Regions from separate parts of the Mesorhizobium sp. W016 genome, predicted to be linked through region 4. Evidence: predicted binding sites of a transcription regulator. Region 4 holds the regulator's gene; each other region holds the start of a gene.
What was found. The regulator PhoB, encoded in region 4, activates phosphate uptake and scavenging genes when phosphate is short. The targets are predictions, from matches to a motif close to TGTCATNNANCTGTCAT.

Region 1 (4,201 bases), 6.0 Mb from region 4:
AACAAGGTTTTCGCCAGCCTCGTCGGAACCGACCAACGCGACCTTGCCGGCAGGACTCTGGCCGACCTCGGCATCGATGTCGGTATCGTTCCCGACGCCGCCTTTTCGGATCACGAATGCCTGAGTTCCACCGACGTCTCCATCCGCACGCCGAACGGTCCGCGCTGGTTCTCGTGGATCGAACTGTCGGTACGCGACAAGGATAGCGGCGCCGTCTCGCACCGGGCGATTGCCCGCGACATCACCGCGCGCAAACGCGCCGAATCCTCGCTGATCACCGCGCGCGAGCGCGCCGAATATGCCAGCCAGGCCAAGTCGCGCTTCCTCGCCACCGTCAGCCATGAGATCCGCACGCCGATGAACGGCATCATGGGCATGGCCAAGCTACTGGCCGACACCAATCTGTCGCCCGAGCAGCGCACCTATGTCGGCGCCGTCTCGACCTCGGCCAGCGCGCTTTTGGCGCTCATCGAGGATTTGCTCGACTATTCCAAGATAGAGGCCGGCCGTTTCGACCCGGAGCCGCAGCCGACATCGCTGCGCGAAATCGCCGACAACATCATCGAACTGATGGCGGCGAAAGCCTTCGCCAAGAACATCGGCCTCGGCTGTCATGTCGAGCCCGACGTGCCACAGATGATCATGGCCGATCCGGGAAGAGTCAGGCAGGTGCTGCTCAACCTGATCGGCAATGCGATCAAGTTCACCGACACCGGCGGCGTGCTGGTTTCGGTTGCACGGGCCCGCACCGAGACCAGCGACCGCATCTGCTTCACCGTCGCCGACACCGGCCCTGGCCTGCGCGAAGAGGATATGGAGCGCATCTTCGAGGAGTTCGAACAGTCCGACGGCACCTCGACCCGCACCCATGGGGGCGCCGGCCTCGGTCTGGCCATATCGAGGCGCCTGGTCGCCGCCATGGGCGGTGCCATTTCGGTGTCGAGCCGGCTTGGCGAGGGATCGGAATTCGTCTTCGAGATCCCGGCCGCAGGAGCAACCGAAGCACCGCAGAACCGGCAGAACATCCTGGCCGGCCGGCGCGCCGTGATCGTGTCGAAGAACGCCGTCGAGGCGGACGCCATCGCCCGCACCATCCGCGCCCATGGCGGCGCCGTCGACGTCGCCGCAACCGCTTCCCAGGCGACGCCCTTCGCCGAACATTGCGATGTGCTGTTGATCGACGCGGCCCTGGAGGACGGCGACGGCAGACTGCTCAAGCGCCTGCGCCAGAGTGGCTTTGCCGATTGCGAGGCGATCACGCTGATCGCGCCGACCGACCGCGGCATGCTTGGCGAATTCCGCACCAGCGGCTACGCCACCTTCTTGGCGAGGCCGGTGCGCGGCGAAACCCTGCTGCGCGTGCTGCTGACCAGTCATGCCCCTGCCTTGCCGCCGCCCAAGCCGGAAAAGACCGGCGCGTCCTCGCTTCGTGCCCATGGCGGGCGCCAGCAAGGTTTGTCGGTGCTGATCGCCGAAGACAACGACATCAACGCCATGCTTGCCCGCGCCACGCTTTTGAAGGCGGGACATCGCGTGAAAGTGGTCGGCAATGGCAAGGCCGCGGTCGAGGCGGTGACCGAAGCCGGGCTGAAAAATCGCTTCGATGTGGTGCTGATGGATTTGCACATGCCGGTCATGGACGGGCTGGACGCGATCGCCGCCATCCGCCGCCACGAGGAGGAAATGGCTGTGCCGCCGGTTCCGATCATGGTGCTTTCGGCCGACAGCCAGGAAAAGACTCGCCACACCGTGCTCGCCCATGGCGCCAGCGGCTTTGTCACCAAGCCGCTCGATCCCGACGCGCTGGTCCATGCCGTCGAGGGCCAGGTGGCCGCCTGAATTCATGTCGCTCGAAAATGGCCCCGGTTTTGAGAAGACGACATGCACAAAACAAAGACTTGAAGCGCGTCGCGTGAATCGTCCCAGCGCGACGCGCTTCAAGGTGACGCTGGCGCAATCCTCGCGTCACGTAGGTAGCCGAATGAGGGTTTTCGCCAGCCGACGAAGTATTGCCCGTCGCGCCGTATCACGGTACTGTCACAATCCTGTTGCACCTACACCGTATCCCCGTGCCAAGAGGGATGGCTCGAAGGAGAATCACTCGTGCATACAGTTATGCCGGAATGTGACACTCGGCCCAGCGCAGGCGGCGCTTTGCTCGCCGCGCGGAACGCCGATGCCGTCGCAACAGGCGCACCGCTGGGCCGTATCGGCAATCTCGAAGTGCGGCTTGCCCGCAATGAGGCCGAGATCGCCGCCGCGCAGGAAGTGCGCTACCGGGTGTTTTATGACGAGCTTGGCGCCAGGAAGGACCTGTTCCAGGCGCAGGACCGGCGCGACGCCGACCGCTTCGACCCGCTGTGCGACCATCTCCTGGTGCTTGACACCTCGATCTCCGGCCCCGAGCATCGCCGCATCGTCGGCACTTACCGCCTGCTGCGGCAAGAGATTGCGGCGACCGCCGGCGGCTTCTATTCCGAAGGCGAGTTCGAACTGACCAAGCTGATCGCCCGCCATCCCGGCCAGCGCTTCCTTGAGCTCGGCCGCTCCTGCGTGCTGCCGGAATACCGCTCGAAGCGCACCATTGAGGCGCTGTGGCAAGGCATCTGGGCCTACATCAACCACTATGAGATCGGCGTGATGACCGGTTGTGCCTCGTTCCCTGGCACGGTGCCGGCTGCGCATGCCGAGGCGCTCACCTACCTTGCCCATCACTGCCGGACCAACTCCGCCTGGGATGTGCGGGCGGTCTCCGGCCGCTATTGCTCGATGGATCTGATGCCGATCGAGGCGGTCAACGCCAAGGCGGCGATCGCGGCCATGCCGCCGCTGGTCAAGGGCTATCTGCGCGTCGGCGCCCGCATCGGCGACGGCTGCGTCATCGACCGTGAGTTCTCCACCGTCGATGTGTTCGTGGTGATGCCGGTCAAGGAAATCGGCGCCCGCTACGTCAACTATTATGGCGGGGAAGCGCAGCGCTTTGCGGCGTGAGGCAGTAGGCAGTAGGCATTAGGCAGTAGTGAAGGCTGCCGCGAATTGCTGACTACCGACTATTCCCTATTCCCTATTCCCTAATCCCTCTCCCTACGGAATATCCTCCGGTCGCCGTCCCGGGCGGCTCTTGTAGGACGGAAAGGTCCAGCCGAATTTCAGCGCGCCGCCGCGCACCAGGAAAGCCGCGACGAAGCCGGCGATATCCGAGGCGAGCGGCGGCAGGCCGGCAAGATCGCCAAGTGTGTAGAGGCCGGCGCCCGCGAGTGCGGCGGTGACGTAGATTTCGGGCCTGAGCAGCACCGATGGCTCGCCGGCCAGCAGATCGCGCAGGATGCCGCCAAATGTGGCGGTCAACACGCCCATAACAACGGAGACGACCGGCGAGCCGGTGATGGCCAGCCCCTTGGCCGCGCCCATTACGGAAAAGGCCGCCAATCCGATGGCGTCGAGCCAGAGCAGCCATTTCCAGCGGGATTCGACGCGGTGGGCGATGAAGAAGACCAGCACCGCAACCGCCGCGCAAACCAGCACATAGCCGGAGTTGGCGACCCAAAAGACGGGCAGGTTGAGGATGACGTCGCGAAGCGTGCCGCCGCCAATGCCGGTGACGCTGGCCAGAAACAGGAAGCCGATAATGTCGAGCTGCTTGCGCGAAGCCGCCAACGCCCCGGTCGCGGCAAAGACGGCGACGCCGGCATAGTCGAGGAGGTCGATGGGTGTCAGGGACATGAGGTAGTAGGGATTGGGAATTAGGGAAAGTATGAATAACACGAAGCCGCGCGATTGATACGCCTGCCCCTATTCCCTATTCCCTATTCCCTATTCCCTACTGCCTACCCTACTCACGCATCCTTCTCGGCCTGCTCGTTCACCGGCCCCGGCTCGACCGGCGCTTCGGTGGCCGCGATCTTGGGGCCGCCCTTGGCGACCCCGACCATGGCCGGCCGCAGCACGCGCTCGCCGATCGAATAGCCCGGCTGCACGACCTGGACGACGGTGTTGGCCGGCACATCGGGATTGGGCACTTCGAACATCGCCTGGTGGAAATTCGGGTCGAACTTCTCACCTTCCGGTTCGAGCTTCTTCACCCCATGCCGTTCCAGCGTCGACAGCATGGCGCGCTCGGTGATCTCGACGCCGTCGATCAGCGCCTTGAAGCCGGCATCTCCGGCCGCTTTCGCCTCGGCGGGGATAGCATCGAGCGCGC
Region 2 (4,201 bases), 2.8 Mb from region 4:
TGGTCATGAAATATTCCTGCGCGTTGAACGGTTCCTCACCCTCCTCCAGCACGACGCGCCGGGAGGTTCCGTCAGCCAATACGTCGAAACTTTGCTGGTTGTCCATGATGTTGCCCAGCATGATCTGGCCAAGGATCTGTTCATGCACCGTCGGATTGGTGATCGGCACCATGGTCTCGACACGGCGGTCGAGATTGCGTGGCATCAAGTCGGCCGAGGCGATGTAGACGATCGCCTCGTCCGACGGCAGGCCATGGCCGTTGCCGAAGCAATAGATGCGGCTGTGTTCGAGGAAGCGGCCGACGATCGACTTGACCCTGATGTTTTCCGACAGGCCGGGCACCTGCGGCCGCAGGCAGCAGATGCCGCGCACGACGAGATCGATCTCGACGCCGGCACGGCTGGCGTCATAGAGCGCGTCGATGATGTTGGGATCGACGAGCGCGTTCATCTTCATCCAGATGCGCGCCGGACGGCCAGCCAGCGCGTGGGCGACCTCGTCGGCAATGTGCTTGAGGATACGGCTGCGCAGCGTAAACGGCGAGATGGCGATCCGCATCTCATCGGTCGGCTCGGCATAGCCGGTGATGAAGTTGAACAGCTGGGCGACATCGCGCGCGATCGTCGGATCGGTGGTGAAGAAGGACAGGTCGGTGTAAATGCGCGCTGTCACCGGATGGTAGTTGCCGGTGCCGAGATGCACATAGTTACGCAGCTTGCCGTCCTCGCGCCGCACCACCAGCGACATTTTCGCATGGGTTTTGAGTTCAAGGAAGCCGAACACGACCTGGACGCCGGCGCGTTCGAGGTCGCGCGCCCAGCGGATGTTGGCTTCCTCGTCGAAGCGCGCCTTGAGCTCGACCAGGGCGGTTACCGACTTGCCGGCCTCGGCCGCGTCGACCAAGGCGCGCACGATCGGGCTGTCGTTGGAGGTGCGGTAGAGCGTCTGCTTGATCGCCACCACCTCCGGGTCGGCCATCGCCTGGCGCAGGAATTGGACCACCACGTCAAAGGATTCATAGGGGTGGTGGACGACGATGTCCTTCTCGCGAATGGCCGCGAAACAGTCGCCGCCATGCTCGCGGATGCGCTCGGGAAAGCGTGGATTGTAGGGGGTGAACTTCAGGTCGTCGCGTGGCACGGCGACGATCTCGGAAATCTGGCTGAGCGCCAGCGGGCCGGTCAGAACGCTGATGCGGCTCGAAGAGACGCCAAGCTCGCCGGCGACGAACTCGCGCAATTCGCCGGGCATCGACTTGTCGAATTCGATGCGGATGACCGAACCGCGGCGGCGCCGCTTCAGCGCCGTCTCGAACAGGCGCACGAGATCTTCCGACTCTTCCTCGACCTCGATATCGCTGTCCCGGATGATGCGGAAGGTGCCGGAACCCTTGACCTCATAGCCGGGGAACAGCTTGCCGATATAGAGGCCGACAGCCTCCTCCAGTGGAATGAAGCGAACGTGCTGCTTGCGGTCGGGCAGGCGGATGAAGCGCTTCAGCGCCACCGGCAGGCGCAGAAGCGCGCTCATCTCCTCGCCATTCTTGCGGTGGCGCAATTGCAGCGCCATCGAGAAGCCGAGATTGGGAATGAACGGAAACGGATGCGCCGGGTCGATCGACAGTGGAGTCAGGACCGGGAAGACCTGGTCCTGGAAATGGTCTTCCAGCCAGACTTTCTCATCCTTGGTCAGTGCATCGCGGGTGATGCTCTCAATGCCTTCCTTGTTGAGCAGCAGCATCAGCGCCGAAAGGCTGTTCTGCTGGTCCTCCTGCAGCCGCTCGACCTCGCGCAGCAATTGTTCCAGCTGCTGCTCCGGCGTGCGGCCGTCGGGGCTCTTGAGCGCAATGCCTTCGCGCACCTGGCCGGCAAGGCCGGCGACGCGGACCATGAAGAATTCGTCGAGATTGGCGGCTGAAATCGACAGGAAACGGACGCGTTCGAGCAGCGGATGGTGCTGGTTCTGGGATTCCTCGAGCACACGCCGGTTGAACTGCAGCCAGGAGAACTCACGGTTGACGAACCGATCGGGGTTGCCGCCCTCGGGGCTCGCCACCTCGACATTGATGAATTCGCTCTGCACCGGCTTCAGTTCGTTCATGGTTCCTGCTCTTCCCCCGCCAACCGTCCCTTGGAGCGCCGCTGGACGTGCCATGCCTCTAACACGCTTTTGTGGCGCATGACCCTTCGGCGAAAACCGTTCCGATTTCAGGGACATGCACTTAACCGGCTCAACGTATCCTCTGACAGGCTTTTGCGACAGTTTCATTTCATCGATCTTGCAAACAGGCCTGTTATGTTCCAGATGCTTTTCGACGAGATCAAGGAGACGACGATGGCAGGCGGTTCCATTCCCCATTTCCAGAACGATGCGGGCCATCCGGCAATCGACATCGGCGTCAAGGAATTCATGTGCACCGGCGCCAACCCGCCCTTCGACCACCCGCATGTGTTCCTCGACATGGGCGACGACAATGAAAAGGTCTGTCCCTACTGCTCGACGCTCTACCGCTATTCGGCGAAGCTGAGGGCGACGGAAACGCTGCCGGCTGGTTGCCTTTATATCGACCAGGCCGCCTGATCCTTCCGCGACAAGCCCGATGGAAGACATCAGGTCCCGGCAGGTCATAATCGCCGGGGCCGGCATCGCCGGGCTGACCGCTGCCCTTGCCTTCGCCGGACGGGGTTATCCGGTAAAGCTTATCGAACAGGCACAGCACCTCGAAGCGGCCGGCGCCGGCATCCAGCTTTCGCCCAACGCAACACGCATTCTTGGAAAACTCGGCGTGCTCGACCGACTGCTGCCCGCAGCGTTGCGGCCGGAAGCGGTCGTGCTCAAGGACGCCGGGACGCTGCGCGAACTGGCGCGGGTACCGCTCGGGCACGCCGCCGAAGCGCGCTGGCAGTCGCCCTATCTTGTCGCCCATCGCGCAGATCTGCAGGCAGCGCTGCTGGGGCAAATGGCTGAACGGTCGCAGATTGAGCTCATCACCGGCGCCCGCGTGACCGGCATCGTCAAAGACGCGCAATATGTCGCCGTGACCGCCGAAGTGGACGGCCGCGAGATCGAGGCACGCGGCAAACTGCTGGTCGGCGCCGACGGCGTCTGGTCGGCGGTCCGGGCGCAACTCGCAGGCGAGGACTTCGTCAAAAGCCGTTTTTCGGGCGAACTCGCCTGGCGAGTCACGATCGCGGCCGAGAGCGCCTCCGGCGAAGCCTTTGTCGCGATCGGCGCCGCCGACTGCGTCACCACGTTCCTGCATCCAGGCTTCCACATGGTCGCCTATCCCGTCAGCAAAGGCCGGGCCTTCAATCTCGCCGCCTTCACCAAGGGCGAGCGCATGGCCGAAGGTTGGTCGGGCCATGCCGATCCCGCGATCCTCACGGCTGCCCTGCGCGGCACCGCGCCGGGCCTGACGAAGCTTGTGGCACTGGCCGGCCCATGGACGGCCTTTCCGATCCACACCGTCGAACAACAGCGGTGGACGAGCCCGCAGGGCATCGCGCTGATCGGCGACGCTGCGCATGCGATGACGCCGTTTGCCGCACAGGGCGCGGCAATGGCGATCGAAGATGCCATCACGCTTGCCGACGCTATCGCCGATTTCCCTGGCGATCTGCCCAGAAGTTTTCAAATCTGGGAAAATCTTCGGCGGCCGCGTGTCGCCAAGGCCGCGCGTCGTGGGGCCGTAAACCGCCTCGCCTGGCATGCTGCCGGCCCGGTGGCGATCGCCCGCAATCTGTTCCTGGCCATGCGCTCGCCCGACAAGCTCGCCGCCGACCTCGACTGGCTCTATGGATGGCGAGCGGACGCTCGGCAGTCTAGATCGTCGACTTAGCGATCCTTCCCACCCCCCTCTGTCCTGCCGGACATCTCCCCCGCAAGGGGGGAGATTGGATGTCGCCGCCGCCTTCGCCAAAATCGCCGGCGTTGCAGCAGGAGCGCCGCGGGCAAAACGGCTGATCTCCCCCCTTGCGGGGGAGATGGCCGGCAGGCCAGAGGGGGGTGCTGTCCCGCTGGCTTCAAAAGATCCAACACTGTCGCGGTGCGATGAAGGACTGCTAGTTATAAAACCGCATCGACAAGCCCAGCGAGGCCGGCAGCGGGTTCCACCAGCCGGTGCGCAGGCCGGCGGTGCGCAGGCCGGCGGCTGTCCAGGTGTTACAGCCGACAAGCGCGTTGAAATGGCCGTTCGCCTCG
Region 3 (4,201 bases), 4.7 Mb from region 4:
AGACGGCGTTGATCGAACCGTTGAGCGATTGCAGCACGTTGGAGCCGAGCACCGGCAGAGCGAACAAAAGCAGCGTGCGCGGAATCGGGCCGCTGGTCAGGTCGCCGGTGCGCCGGCGCGGTGGTATTTTTTCGTCCATGGGCTGTTCGGCGAAGGTTCATCTCAAAGTCCGCCCGGCAATGATCGCCGATTTGACGGACAAGGTCGATGCGGCATTGGAACATGCCACCTGGCGGCTTCACGCTAATCAGTTCTCAAAACATCCGGAATGGGATATGGGTCGCCGCCGCGTGGGGTCGCATATCCTGTTGGATATGATGAATAGGCTGGGGGGATCATGTCCGACAATCCGCTTTTTTCCGAGCGCCTGAACCGGCGCGCGTTTCTTGGAATATCCGCTTTGGGTGCCGCTTCCATGGCGCTTTCAGCCTGCACCACGACCGATGTCGTGGTGCCGCCAACGCCCGCCCCGGCGCCTGAACCGGCTCTGGGCGATGCCGCCACCATGTATTCGGCGCGCGTCGATGAGGGCTTTTCATTGCCGGCAATCCCCGTCGCCAAGCTCGATCCGAAATTCGTGCGCCAGATCGTGGACGATCCGACCGGCGAAAAACCCGGCACGATCGTCGTCGATACATCCGAGCATTTTCTCTATCTGGTGCGCGACGGCGGCAAGGCAATGCGCTATGGCGTCAGCCTCGGCAAGGCCGGGTTTGGCTGGACCGGCAGCGCCGTGATCCAGGCGCGCAAGAAATGGCCGGTGTGGACGCCGCCGCCCGAAATGATCCAGCGCCGGCCGGAACTGGCGAAATACAAGGACGGCATGCCGCCCGGACCGCAGAGCCCGCTCGGTGCGCGCGCGCTCTATCTGTTCCGCGACGGCAAGGACACGATGTACCGGCTGCACGGCACGCCGGAATGGGATTCCATCGGCAAGAACGCGTCGTCAGGCTGCGTGCGCTTCATGAACCAGGACATCATCGACCTCTACAGCCGCGTCAACGGCGTAGCCCAGGTCTATGTGCGCCCGAACCTGTCGGCCGCGGGCAAGATCATGGCTGTGTCGAGCCGGACCGCCGAGCCGATCGATGCCGGCGTGCCAAGGGATGCGGAGATTTTGAAATAGGTGCCTTCACGGCATCGCTGATCGCCGAAAAACGGTTAGAGGCGGACGCGCCGAGCGCGTCCGCCTTTCCGTATATGGCTACTTCTTGGCGAGGCCCGGAAGCGTGACCTGATAGACCAGGAACATGGTATCGACATCGGCGCCGTCTTCGGCCTTGTAGGGCGCGCCGACCTGAAAACCGTCCTGGGTGAGAAAGTCGTTATCGTTGCCGACGAACAGGAAATAGTCGTCGGGCAGCGCCGGATCGAGCACGCTGACCACCGACATCGCTTCCCACTTCTCCGAGAGATTGTTCTTGTCGTTCGGCTTGCCGTCATGCAGGCCGAAACGGCCGAGTTCCTTGTTGTCGTTGATGTCAATGAACGGCGTCAGCTTGGCCGGGGTCACCGAGGGGTCGAGCACGCCCTTGGGCGCCAGCGGCTTGTCGGCGGCATCGAAGGCGCCGCCGGAAATGTCGGTGGCGCCAGAGACGTCGACGACGAAAATCTGGCGCAGCAGCGAAGTATCGCCCTTCACCCCCTGGCCGTTTCCGCTGTCGCGCGCCAGCATCAGGAAGGTCTTGTCGGACAGCGCCATGATCTCGCTCTGCGCGGCGACCTTGGTCTTGTCCTTGGTGACCTTGAACACCGGCAGCGGCACGACATATTCATGCACCAGCTTGAGATGGGCCGGGTCGGAGGCGTTGTAGACCAGGGCGCGGGTGTTCTGGCGCGTCGCGGGCGAATCGCCGCCATCCTGGCGGGGCGCCGACTGCAGCACAGCGATCAGCGACTTGCCGTCCGGCGTCAGCGCCATGCCTTCGAGGCCCTGGTTGTTCTGGCGGCCGGTTTCGGGATCCTTCGGATCGGGTTCGGCTGCACCGGGGCCTGGATTGTCGGAGGCGAAGTTCGGCCCGCCCTTGCGCATCGGCACCAAAGCGGCCGGCGGCTGCGTTGCCGACAACAGATGGCCGTCGGCCGAGAAGCGGTAGATGTTGGGGCCGTATTCGTCAGAGATGAACATGGTGCCGTCGGGCAGCCGCGCGATCGCCTCGTTGTCGAGCGCCAGCTTGCCGTTGGCCTCGGGCAGGATCGGCAGGTCGCCGCTCGCCGCGCGCACGCCGTTGAGCGGATCGAGGCCGGTGGCGTCTGCGCCCTTGTCGTCGGTGAGCAGCAGCGAATCGGCTAGCGTCGCCTTGACGCCTGTTTGTTCCTGGCCGGCAGCGGGCGTGGCGCCCAGTGCGGTCGGCGTGAACTCGATGCGAATAGTGTTGAGCCGCGGCCGGTAGTCGGTGGTGCCGACGACATTGTAGCCGCGATCCGGCAGCAGCCACAGCGAACCCTTGTAGCCATCCGCGCCATGGGTCCAGCTTGCGGCGTCGATCGACATGCCGGAGCCGGAGCCGAAGGTCTCGCCGAACTTGTCCTTCTGATCGGCCGGAATGCGGCCGACGCCGACCAGGCCCTTGTTGACGAAGCCGCCAACGGTGGCGGTGCTGCCGGCAAGGGCAGGGGTCAGGGCGGTAAACAGCGCCAATGCGGCGCCGAGCGACACGGTTCGGTGCAGATTTTTCATGGAGATCCTTCTTGTGACGGAACGGGCCGGAACGGCCGGATGACGAAGCCGCCGCAATCGACGATGCCGCGCCCACCGATGAGCGGTCTAGGACGCGAAGATGATAGTTGCGTGACAGACCTTGTCGCACTCGCTCCGGAACCATTTTCCAGCCTGATCCGTTGCACGCGAGCCCAAGCGTCGCCTGCGATGGCCGGTCGAGCCCCGGGCCTGGGAGGGATAAATGGGTTTCGATCAGTATCACGAGCCGCCGGAAGAACTGACGCAGGAGGTGCGGACCTTTGCCCGCATGATCACCTCGTTGATCGAAGAGGCCGAGGCGATCAGCTGGTACGAACAGCGCATGTCGGTCGAGAAAGACCCTCAGGCCAAGGCGATCATGAAGAACGCGCAAGGCGAGGAGTTCAAGCATTTCGGCATGGATCTGGAATTCCTGCTGCGCCAGAAGAAAGACTGGCGCGCGGAACTGAAGGAAATCCTGTTCACCACCGGCGACATCGTCAAGGCCGGCGAGCGGGGCGAGAAGAAGGTGGATTGAGGCCCGCCGGCCTTCCTCCGCGGCGGATCAATCGCTGTCGCGGGCGATCAGCTCCAGCGGCCAGACTTCGCGGATGATGCGCGGACCTTCCGGGCCGGCAAAGGCGGGAAGCGAGGCCAGCAGCATTTCGGCCAGTCGCCGGCCCATCGGCTCCAGCGACGGACGGAAGGCGGTCAGCGCCGGTGAAAAATAGCGGCAGAGCGGCGTGTCGACGATGACGATCACCGCGATGTCGTGGCCGGGCCTGATGCCCATCTCGGCCAGTGCCTTGCAGCCGCCGAGCGCCATTGCGTCATTGTTGAAGATGATGGCTGTGGGCCGGTCCCTGGAGAGCATCACGCGCGGCGTCACCTGGTAGCCTCCGGCCTCGTTGATGAAGCCGTCGGCGATCAGGCCGGGGTCGACTTCGATACCATGCCGCTTCAGCGCCTTGCGGTAGCCGTCGAGGAACAGGTAGCCGAAGTTGAGATCAAGCGAAGGGCGGATGGCGGCAATGCGGCGGTGGCCGCGCGCGACCAGCCGGTCGACGGCTTCATCACCCGCCCTCTCGAAATCGATATCGAGCGAAGGATAGGTGTCGCCGCCGGATTGACTTCGGCCAAGCGTGGCGAAGGGAAAGCCGGCCTTGCTGAGATAGTCGATCCGATCGTCTTCCCGCCGTGTATTGGCCAACACGACCGCGTCGGCCCGGCGCGTCTCAACAACGCGGCGCAGCCTCTCCTGCTGATATTGACCGGGCTCACCCATGACGACCATCAAATCCAGGCCATACTCGGCAAGCCGGCCCTGCAGACCGATCAGGAACGGGATGAAGAACGGTTCGCCATATTGCTGGTCGCCCGGATGCGGCTGCAGCATGAAGGCGATCGAATGGGTGGTGCCTTGCCGCAGGCTGCGGCCGGACTGGTTGGGCGAATAGTTCAATTGCTTGGCGGCGGCGAGCACGCGCTGGCGGGTGTCGGCATTGACGTCGGCGCGGCCGT
Region 4 (4,201 bases):
GATGAAGACATAGTTGCCTTCGGGCTTCGCCTTGAACACTTCGCGGGCCTGCATGCGGCCGACTTCCTTGTTGTCGAAGGTCAGGTAGAAGACGTCCTTGTTCTCGATCAGGCGGTCATAGCCGACGACCGGAATGCCTTCGTCCAGCGCCTTCTGCACCGCCGGGCCGATGGCCGAGGCGTCCTGCGCCAGGATGATCAGCGAGTTGGCGCCCTGCGAGATCAGGCTTTCGACGTCGGTCAGCTGCTTGCCGGGATTGGACTGCGCGTCGGCGGAAATGTACTTGTCGCCGGCAGCCTCTATCGCCGTTTTCATCGCCGCCTCGTCGGTCTTCCAGCGCTCTTCCTGGAAGTTCGACCACGACACGCCGATGACCTTGTCCTTCGCCTGCGCGACCGACATCAGCGCCAGCGACATGGCGACACCCGCCAGCATGGCGGCTGCAAATCTGTTCATCATAATCCTCCCTGCGCCGCGTGCGGCGCGACAAAACTGGCCCGAGGGCCGGCACACAGAGGCGCTATTTTTTCGAGCCTCGAAAAAATACTGGTTCAATGATAACGCGCTGTCAACATCGATTCTGATGGATTCTGATGGCCGTGCCGAATTTTTTCGAGGTCCGCAATAAACAATGACAGGGCTGCCGGCGTCTGCCAATATTTGGCTGGTGCCGTCGAACGCCGTCACTATCATGAGGCGCGAGGAGGCCGGGAGGAAACAAATGTCGGTTGGAATCCGCCACGACGATCTGCGCCGTCGCAACCGTGCGATGGTGATTTCAGCCGTGCGCCGGGCCGGCCAGCCGTCGCGGACCGAGATTGCGGCGACCACCGGCCTCAGCCACTCGACCATATCGGCAATCTCGTCTGATCTGATTCAAGAAGGCATCCTGATTGAAGGCAAACCTGGCGAGACCGGCGCACTGAAACGCGGCCGGCCGCAGGTGGGCCTTGGTCTCAACCCGGAAGCGGCGGCGGTGATGACCGTCGTGCTGTCGCTCAATTTCCTGTCCGTCACCGTCATCGACTATGCCGGCCACGTCGTCGCCGAGGAACAGCGCCGGCTGGACACGCTGACCAAGCCGCGCGACGAGCTGATTGGCGAATGCGTAGCAATCGTCCGGCGGCGGCTTGAGGATCCCGACCTCGATGTCCAGAGCATCGCCCGCATTGCCATGGGCATCCAGGGCATCACCGATTCGCAGGCGCGCGCCATGCTGTGGTCGCCGATCACGCCACTGACCGACATTGCCTTCGCCGACATGTTGGAAGCGGAATTCGGCATTCCTGCCACCATGGAGAACGATTGCAACATGATGGCGGTGGCGCTGCAATGGCGCCAGCCCGAGCGCTACCGCGACAATTTTATCGCCATCCTCTTATCGCACGGCATCGGCATGGGCCTGGTGCTGAAAGGCGAACTGTTCACCGGCACCCATTCCTCGGGCGGCGAGTTCGGCCACATGATCCACCGTCCGGGCGGCGCGCTCTGCCGCTGCGGGCGGCGCGGCTGCGTGGAAGCCTATGCCGGAAACTACGCCATCTGGCGGAGCGCCAAAATGATGGGCGAGGATGCCGAGCCGGTCGATATCGGCGACGCTGATATGCGCGCACTCGCCGCGCGCGCCCGCGAAACCGACGGCCCGGAGCGCGAAGCCTATCGCAAGGCCGGCGAGGCGCTCGGCTTCGGCCTCGGCAGCCTGTTTGCGCTGATCGATCCGGCACCCGTCGCCATGGTAGGCGTCAGCGCCGCCGCCTTCGACTTGATCGAACCGGCATTGCGCGAAGCGATCGCCCAGACCGCCGGCGGCCAGCACTCGAAATCGATCTCCTTCGACACCGAGCCCAACGAGCTGCCGCTGATCCGCGAAGGCTGTGCCATGCGCGCGCTCGGCTTCGTCGACCAGGAGATTTTCGCGCCGGGCATTCAGGCGAAATCCGGCAAGCATGTCGCCTGAATGGCCGGCAACGGCGCGACGCGCAGCATCCTAGTCTTCCCTGATAGCGTAGCCGGCGCCGCGAATGGTACGGATGACATCCGGCATGCGGCCGTTGTTGACCGCTTTGCGTAAGCGCCCGACATGCACGTCGACGGTTCGCTCGTCTATATAGATCGTCTCGCCCCAGACATTGTCGAGCAGTTGGCTGCGCGAGAACACGCGGCCGGGATGGCGCATCATGAATTCGAGCAGCCGGAACTCGGTCGGTCCGAGCCTGATCTCGCTCTTCTTGCGGTAGACCCGGTGCGATTCTCGATCGAGCACGATGTCGCCGACCTTGAGCACGCTCGACAGCACTTCCGGCTTGGCGCGGCGCAGCAGCGCTTTCACGCGCGCCATGAACTCCGGCGTCGAGAATGGCTTGACCAGATAGTCGTCGGCACCGGTGGACAGGCCGCGCACGCGATCGCTTTCCTCACCGCGCGCGGTCAGCATGATGATCGGCAGCCGCTCGGTTTCGGGCCGCACTCTAAGCCGCCGGCAGAGCTCGATGCCGGAAACAGCCGGCACCATCCAGTCGAGCACCAGGAGATCGGGCACGTTTTCCTGCAGGCGGATCTCGGCCTCGTCGCCGCGTGTCACCACCTCGACCTGATAGCCTTCGGATTCGAGGTTGTAGCGGAGGAGCACGCCTAGTGGCTCCTCGTCCTCCACGACCATGATGCGTGGCGCGATCATAGGCAGTTCACCCTCATCAGGCCGGCGTGGCCATGGCCGTCTCGTCCTGCTTCGGACGATTGGCGGGCAATTGCTGGCCGGTCAGCACATAATACGCATTTTCGGCGATGTTGGTGACATGATCGCCGATGCGCTCAAGATTCTTGGCGCAGAACAAGAGATGCGTGCAGGCGGTGATGTTGCGAGGGTCTTCCATCATGTAGGTCAAGAGCTCACGAAACACGGACGTGTATTTGACGTCGATGCGCTCGTCGTCATTCCTGAGTTTTGCAAGCGCTGCCGCATCGGTGGCGGCATATTCCTCGACGACGCCTTGCACCTGGATCAGCACCAGTTGCGCCATGGCGTCGATGGAGTGCGAGAGGTCGCGCGGCGTGACGCTCAAGCCCACGGTGCCGACGCGTTTGGCGATGTTCTTGGCGAGGTCGCCGATGCGCTCGAGGTCGCCCGCCATGCGGATCGAGCCGACCACGGCGCGCAGATCGTTGGCCATCGGCTGGCGCTTGGCGATCAGCGTGATGGCGCGGTCGTCCAGTTCGCGCTGGCGCGCATCCATGATGGCGTCGTCGGACACGACACGCTGTGCCAGCGCATTGTCCGAATTGAGCAGCGCCCTGGTCGAGCCGCTGACCATCGAGCCTGCCAGATCGCCCATGTCGCGGATCAGCTTGCTGATCTGCCCGAGCTCTTCATCGAAGGAGGCGACGGTATGTTCACCCATGATCTTGGTCCTCGTGCCTGAAAATTCACCCGCCGGACGGCTCAGCCGAAGCGGCCGGTAATGTAGTCCTGGGTGCGCTTGTCGTCGGGGTTGGTGAACATCTTGTCGGTGGCGCCCTCCTCGACGAGATAGCCGAGATGGAACATCGCCGTGCGCTGCGACACGCGCGCCGCCTGCTGCATCGAGTGGGTGACGATGACGATCGTGTAGTTCTGGCGCAGTTCGTCGATCAGCTCCTCGACACGGGCGGTGGCGATCGGATCGAGCGCCGAGCAGGGCTCGTCCATCAGGATCACCTCCGGCGACACGGCGATGGCGCGCGCGATGCACAGGCGCTGCTGCTGGCCGCCGGACAGGCCGGTGCCGGGCTCCTGCAGGCGGTCCTTGACCTCGTTCCAGATCGCCGCCTTCTTCAGGCTCTGCTCGACGATCTGGTCCATGTCGGACTTGCGCTTGGCCAGCCCATGGATGCGCGGGCCGTAGGCGACGTTCTCGTAGATCGACTTCGGGAACGGGTTGGGTTTCTGGAACACCATGCCGACGCGGGCGCGCAGTTCGACGACATCGATGTTCTTGTCGTAGATGTCGTCTTCATCGAGCGTGATCTTGCCGGTCACCCGCGCCGAATCGATGGTGTCGTTCATGCGGTTGAGGCAGCGCAGGAAGGTCGACTTGCCGCAGCCGGACGGGCCGATCAGCGCCGTCACCTGGTTCTGACGCACGTCGAGATTGACGTCGAACAACGCCTGCTTCTCGCCGTAGAAGACGCCGACCTTGTCGCCGCGCATCTTGATGACTTCGTT

Region 1: the regulator PhoB is predicted to act here: its motif matches at 2,036-2,052, upstream of olsB (l-ornithine N(alpha)-acyltransferase).
Region 2: the regulator PhoB is predicted to act here: its motif matches at 2,257-2,273, upstream of ACYG9V_RS14740 (RNA degradosome polyphosphate kinase).
Region 3: the regulator PhoB is predicted to act here: its motif matches at 2,781-2,797, upstream of ACYG9V_RS24200 (esterase-like activity of phytase family protein).

Annotation. Positions count from the first base shown of each region.
Region 1 covers NZ_JBTTIF010000002.1:6,187,054-6,191,254, forward strand. Annotated here, with positions in the region: gene ACYG9V_RS30290 (response regulator) at 1-1,839, shown strand, start outside; gene olsB (l-ornithine N(alpha)-acyltransferase) at 2,116-2,991, shown strand; gene ACYG9V_RS30300 (trimeric intracellular cation channel family protein) at 3,085-3,717, opposite strand; gene grpE (nucleotide exchange factor GrpE) at 3,837-4,201, opposite strand, start outside.
Region 2 covers NZ_JBTTIF010000002.1:2,942,604-2,946,804, reverse strand. Annotated here, with positions in the region: gene ACYG9V_RS14740 (RNA degradosome polyphosphate kinase) at 1-2,101, opposite strand, end outside; gene ACYG9V_RS14735 (zinc-finger domain-containing protein) at 2,336-2,581, shown strand; gene ACYG9V_RS14730 (FAD-dependent monooxygenase) at 2,601-3,839, shown strand; gene ACYG9V_RS14725 (TIGR02117 family protein) at 4,063-4,201, opposite strand, start outside.
Region 3 covers NZ_JBTTIF010000002.1:4,878,571-4,882,771, reverse strand. Annotated here, with positions in the region: gene ACYG9V_RS24210 (MATE family efflux transporter) at 1-139, opposite strand, end outside; gene ACYG9V_RS24205 (L,D-transpeptidase) at 338-1,126, shown strand; gene ACYG9V_RS24200 (esterase-like activity of phytase family protein) at 1,205-2,680, opposite strand; gene ACYG9V_RS24195 (ferritin family protein) at 2,904-3,218, shown strand; gene ACYG9V_RS24190 (LacI family DNA-binding transcriptional regulator) at 3,246-4,201, opposite strand, start outside.
Region 4 covers NZ_JBTTIF010000002.1:191,588-195,788, forward strand. Annotated here, with positions in the region: gene xylF (D-xylose ABC transporter substrate-binding protein) at 1-456, opposite strand, end outside; gene ACYG9V_RS01265 (ROK family protein) at 722-1,957, shown strand; gene phoB (phosphate regulon transcriptional regulator PhoB) at 1,988-2,677, opposite strand; gene phoU (phosphate signaling complex protein PhoU) at 2,694-3,398, opposite strand; gene pstB (phosphate ABC transporter ATP-binding protein PstB) at 3,440-4,201, opposite strand, start outside.